DNA from 2 places in the Pseudoalteromonas carrageenovora IAM 12662 genome. Region 2 is predicted to be linked to the other one. Evidence: predicted binding sites of a transcription regulator. Region 2 holds the regulator's gene; the other holds the start of a gene.
What was found. Region 2 encodes MetJ, which represses methionine synthesis genes. Its sites were predicted from a motif close to TAGACGTCTAGACGTCTA; they were not measured.
Positions count from the first base shown of each region.

Region 1: the regulator MetJ is predicted to act here: its motif matches at 1,579-1,596, upstream of msrA (peptide-methionine (S)-S-oxide reductase MsrA).

Region 1 covers NZ_LT965928.1:1,718,034-1,721,212, forward strand. Annotated here, with positions in the region: gene ALFOR1_RS07770 (5-oxoprolinase subunit C family protein) at 1-802, opposite strand, end outside; gene pxpB (5-oxoprolinase subunit PxpB) at 795-1,463, opposite strand; gene msrA (peptide-methionine (S)-S-oxide reductase MsrA) at 1,659-2,948, shown strand; gene ALFOR1_RS07785 (type 2 periplasmic-binding domain-containing protein) at 3,054-3,179, shown strand, end outside.
Region 2 covers NZ_LT965928.1:368,793-371,971, forward strand. Annotated here, with positions in the region: gene ALFOR1_RS01770 (malic enzyme-like NAD(P)-binding protein) at 112-1,353, shown strand; gene metJ (met regulon transcriptional regulator MetJ) at 1,418-1,738, opposite strand; partial or broken gene metB (cystathionine gamma-synthase) at 2,007-3,179, shown strand, end outside.

The sequences.
Region 1 (3,179 bases), 1.3 Mb from region 2:
GATGAAGATCAGCTTCTATTACCGTCCCAAGTAGAGGATAGCCACCAGTAGTTTGAGCATCATTTAGTAATACAATAGGTTCACCGTTTGGGGGTAATTGTATGCTCCCTGGGCTAACGCCTATTGATGGCAGTGAGTGAGTATGTTTAAGGGAGTTGGCTGCGTTTTCAAGCCTGACTCCCATGCGGTTACTATTGTGGGATACCTTAAAGCGTGTATTTACAAAAGTATCTGTAATTTCTTGACCAAGGGTGTTGCTATGTGGACTTGAGTGAACCCTAATTATTTGCCGTTTAGCAGGGGTTAACGCACCTGTTTGTTTAAAGTCATTATTAATGTATTCGTCTATAGGTAAAATATCGCCTGCGCTAAGCGCATTGCCATTAAGCCCGCCAAAACATGCATTTAAATCAGTAGCGCGCGACTCCATAATAAGCGGTGTTTTAATACCACCTTTAACCGCTAAATAGGCTCTTAAGCCTGCGCGACCTGTATTAAAGCACATAGTTTGATTGGCTTTGACGTTATAACTCCAGCCTGGGTAAATTGGTTCACCATCAATGCTTGCTTGTAAGTCGGCACCATGAAGTGCTATTTCGGTACTGCATAAAAACGTCAACTCGCATAAACCAACAGTGATCTCAAGCACTGCATCGTTGTCATTATTATTAATTAAACGATTAGCAATAATTTGTGAGTAGGGATCTAAACTGCCTGTTTTACTTACCCCTAAGTGTCTATAACCTGTACGACCAAGATCTTGAACGCTCAATTGAACACCCGGTTTTATCACTTTAATCATGTTTAATAGCCTCGCTTAAACTACACGGAACAAACTCAAGCGTATCACCTGGGTTAATTAAGCATGGGGTTTGTAGAGTATGATCAAATAATAAAGTGTTAGTGTGTCCAATAATATGCCAACCGCCAGGAGTGTCGGCTGGGTAAATGGCTGTTTTGTCAGCACCAATGGCAACAGACCCTTTTGGTACCTTTGTGCGGGGCTCACTGCGCCTAGGGGTCTGCAAACGTTCATCAAGTCCATGTAAGTAAGCAAATCCGGGTTGAAAACCTAAAAATAAAACGTGGTAGTGGGTTTTACTATGGATACTAATAACGTCTTCAGTGGTTAAATTATTATATTTTGCAACGTAGGCTATATCTTTGCCGTTATAAACAGTATTAATTTTATGATGCTGAGATTTAAAAGACGCATTTTTAATGTCGCCCCAAATTGCTAATAGTGATTTTTGCCATTTATTTAAATTTTCAGCGTTTTTTAAATACAAGGTAAGAGAGTTCATCGCGGGTACTACATCAGCAAAGTCGCTGCTTTGTTTACAATGTGCTGTAAGTGCCCAAATTTTCTTTTGGATGGAGAGTACGTTATCTGGCTCTAAATGCGATGCATCAAAGAGTAATGAGCTGTTACTTAATGCATAAATGTAAGGGATTTGACTCATAAATAACCCGATTAAAACAACATGCTCTAACGCTAACACAGATAAATTAATTAGTTCATAGTGTTGCGATGAATGAATAGGCATAAATAAATTCTTCAAGCTAACCTGAACTCTGGTTACTTATAAACGTATAGATGAAATTAAAAACACGATAAGGAGGTCTTACTTAGCACGTACATGTTTAAGAGGCATTTTATGAAACACCAGCATTTATTATATTTATCGGGCGCAGCTATTATATTTAGCGCAGGTAGTTTTGCTTTATCGATGGAAAAAGTAGAACACAGTAATTTAGAAGCCACAACGCATGTTGAAACCATAGTATTAGGCTCTGGGTGTTTTTGGGGAGCTGAAAAACGTTACGAAGCGCTAAATGGCGTGATTAATGCGGAGTCGGGTTATGCTGATGGAAGCGGTTTTAAAGCAACGTATAATAACATTACTGATCAATCACGCCGGTTTGATGAAAATAATTACGCTGAAGTTGTACAAGTTATGTATAACAGCAATATTATTTCCTCAGAGGATTTACTTAAAAATTACTTTGAAAGCCACGATCCAACGCAAATAAATCGCCAAGGTAACGATGTCGGTACTCAGTATCGCTCAGTTATTTTAACCACTTCAGATAAACAAGCCGAAATTGCAAACCAAGTTAAGTCGCAGTATCAGCAATTATTAACTGCCGCTAGTTATGGCAACATAACCACTCAAATTAAAGCGCTTGAAGGGTTTGTATCAGCCGAAGAGTATCACCAAAATTATCTCGAAAAGAACCCAAATGGTTATTGCCCAGATCATTCTACCGGTGTTGTTTTTAATAAAAAACCAACTGAAAAAGTTGATAACGCCATGCTTTTAACCGGCAAACAAATTGTTGTTCTTGATTCACGAGAGTACTGCCCATACTGTGAAAAGTTTAAAAAAGCAGTGGCTAACGATTATAAAGGCACAGTGCCTATGTCGTTTCGTCATGCAGATCAGCTTGAAGGTTTAAAAATTAAATCGGCAACGTGGGCTACGCCTACCATACTTTTTTTAGAAAATGGTGAAGAAGTATACAGTCGTCAAGGTTATGCAAGCCCAGAGGAGTTTTATAAAGCATTAGGCGCATTTAAATTAGGCGATAGTGATGCCTATAAGGTTGCTTTTAATGCCCGTACAGACAGACCTTATTGTAAAGAGTACAAAGAGTTTAAAAACACACCCGATGGCACGTTTGTAGATAAGCTAAGTGGTGAGCCACTATTTGATACACGCGATAGGTTTAACTCAGGCACTGGTTGGCTTTCATTCAAGAATCCTGTTAAAAATAGTGTCACTCAACACGATGATAGTAGCTGGGGTATGACACGCATTGAGCTTAAATCTAAAAGCACAGGTATTCATTTAGGGCATTTATTTCCAGGCGAAGGGCCAAGAGGCACAGACCGTTACTGTATTAATGCAACGGTGCTTGAGTTTATCCCACGTGATAAAAGCTAAACATAAATAGTAAAGCCCGATTTAATCGGGCTTTACTATTTATATAGGAAAACTTTAACAAATCATGACTATGATATATAAATTAAATTAAGAATTTAAAATAGGATGAACATCATTATTAAATTGCTTAACTACATAGCGCTGATTTATGGAGCTATAACTACGAGCTTTGTAGCAGCCCAGCCAATTGAGAAGTACGTAGTCGGTGTAGAAAATATAGAATACCTTCCT
Region 2 (3,179 bases):
AGCATATAACAGGATAGACCTGATATTGCTTGGAATTTAAAAATAATAAGGGTATCTTACCCCAAGACACCACCTCTCACTTTAACTTAAATTGCAGGATACCATCGCGTTATGTCAGACTTTCGTGAACAAGCACTACATTATCACTCACACCCAGTACCAGGTAAAATTAGCATTGAACTAACCAAACCCGCCGAAACGGTTCAAGATCTTGCGCTTGCGTATAGCCCCGGTGTTGCCGAACCCGTTCGTGAAATAGCTGCTGACCCTGCTAATGCTTATAAATATACCGGCAAAGGTAATATGGTTGCGGTAATTACTAATGGCACTGCAATTTTAGGCCTAGGGAATTTAGGGCCTTTAGCATCTAAGCCTGTAATGGAAGGTAAAGCGTTATTGTTTAAACGTTTTGCTGGGCTTGATTCAATCGATATTGAAGTTAAGCATCGTACCACTGAAGATTTTATCAATACGGTTGCAAATATTGCTGATACTTTTGGCGGTATCAACCTTGAAGATATTAAAGCACCAGAGTGTTTTGAAATTGAAAAAGCATTAATAGAGCGCTGTAGTATTCCGGTTTTTCATGATGATCAACACGGTACTGCTATTGTGACTGCTGCAGGCATGCTAAACGCGCTAGAAGTGCAGGGTAAGTCAATTGAAGATGCGATTATTGTATGTTTAGGTGCAGGCGCTGCTGCCGTTGCGTGTATGGAGCTGCTAATTAAGTGTGGCGCACTTCGCGAGCATATTTATATGTTGGACCGTAAGGGTGTTATTCATACACGTCGTGATGACTTAAACGAATACAAGCAGCTGTTTGCTAACAATACCGATAAACGTACTTTACAAGATGTAATTGCAGACGCTGACGTATTTGTAGGCGTTTCTGGCCCTAACTTGCTAGCAGCTGAAGATTTAAAGCTAATGGCAGAAAAACCTGTGGTGTTTGCATGTTCAAACCCAGATCCTGAGATCGATCCTGCACTTGCTCATGGTGCACGCAACGACTTAATTATGGCAACGGGGCGCTCTGACTACCCTAATCAAGTTAACAACGTTTTATGTTTTCCGTTTATTTTTCGTGGTGCACTAGATGTGCGCGCAAGCGCTATTAACGATGAAATGAAAATTGCTGCGGTAGAAGCTATTCGTAGTATTGCTAAAGAGCCAGTACCAGCAGAAGTATTAAAAGCTGCGGGTGTTGATAAGCTTGAATTTGGTGCACAGTACATTATTCCTAAGCCAATGGATCCGCGTTTACTACCTCGTATAGCTAAAGCTGTAGCTGTAGCTGCGGTAGAATCGGGTGTTGCGCAAATTGACTTACCTGAAAATTACATGGCTTAAAGGTATATGCTAAAACAAAAAAACCTCAGCAATGGCTGAGGTTTTTGATTAAAAAGGTAACGATTTATTCTTCGTTTAAAATAGGCACTTCTAAACCCATTTCTTGCATTATCTTTTTAACTTCTTCAGGTACTTTTTCTGCATTGTCTTTGCGTAAGTCATCGTCATTTGGTAATGGCTGGCCTGTAAATGCATGCAAAAACGCTTCGCATAACAACTCACTGTTTGTTGCATGGCGAAGGTTATTTATTTGACGGCGCGTGCGCTCATCCGTTAAAACTTTTAATACATTTAGCGGGATCGAAACGGTGATCTTTTTAACTTGCTCTGATTTTTTCCCGTGTTCTGCGTATGGGTGAATATATTCACCATTCCATTTAGCCATAAGATGTATCGTTGCCTCAGATTATTAATTTCTCACACGGCGTAAAAAGCGTGTAAATATGCGTGAAATTCTATCGATTTAAAAAAGATAGTCAAATAATAGATACCAATCTATCTTAATAAGCCGGCTGTAATTGTAAATATAGCCCCATTCAAGTTTTATAAGTTAGTTATTTTTAGCCATCTAGAGCTTTAAAAGCTTTGACTTATCAAAATGGATAACTTACTCTTTTAGACGTCTAAACATCCAAATTAATCAGGTGACGAATATGAGCGAAAAAAACAAAGCGACTATTGCAGTACGTAATGGCGTAGATGCAGATAAACACCATGGCGCTGTAGTTCCGCCAATTTATTTATCGACTACGTATTCGTTTGCCGACTTTGATACTAAGCGTCAGTACGATTATGGGCGCAGCGGTAATCCCAATCGCGATATATTAGCTGAAACATTGGCTGAACTTGAAGGTGGTGCGCGCGGTATTATTACTGCCACAGGCATGGCTGCCGTGCATTTAGCGACTCAGTTATTAAATAATGACGATACACTGGTTATTCCACATGATTGTTATGGTGGAAGCTACCGTTTATTTACGTCTTTGCAAAAACGCGGATTACTAAAGCTTGAAGTTTTAGATTTAACCAAGCAAGAAAACTTAGATAAAATTTTAGCAATAAAACCTAAATTAATATGGATTGAAACACCAAGTAACCCGGTACTGCGCTTAACAGATATTAAAGCAGTGACTGATATAGCTAAGCAGTGCGGGGCACTTGTTGCTGCAGATAACACGTTTTTATCACCTGCGCTGCAAAACCCAATTAAATTTGGTGTAGATATTGTTGTTCACTCGACGACTAAATATATCAATGGCCATTCTGATGTTGTGGGCGGCGCTGTGATAGCTGCAACACAAGAGCTTGGTGATGAGTTAGCTTGGTGGGCAAATAACATTGGTATTACAGGTGCACCATTTGATAGCTATTTAACGCTTCGTGGCTTGCGTACTTTAAATGTACGTTTAAGACAGCATCAAGAAAACGCACTTGCAATTGCCAAGTACCTTGAAAGCTCTGAATTTGTGAGCCAAGTTTACTACCCAGGACTTGAGTCGCACCCTCAACATGCATTGGCAAAGGCTCAGCAACTTGGCTTTGGTGGTATGGTCAGTTTTGATATTAAAGGCGATGTTAACGACGCTGCGGCATTTTTAACAAGCCTTGAGGCATTTAGCTTAGCAGAGTCGCTAGGCGGCGTAGAGAGCTTAATTTGCCACCCTGCAACGATGACGCATGCAGGAATGGAGCCTAAAGCCCGTTTAGAAGCGGGGGTGGGTGATACGCTCATTCGTATTTCGGTAGGTATTGAAGATATAAACGACTTAGTTGCTGATTTCGAACGCGTGTTTGAACTTGTAAAACCAGGGCAAAATAAAAACATT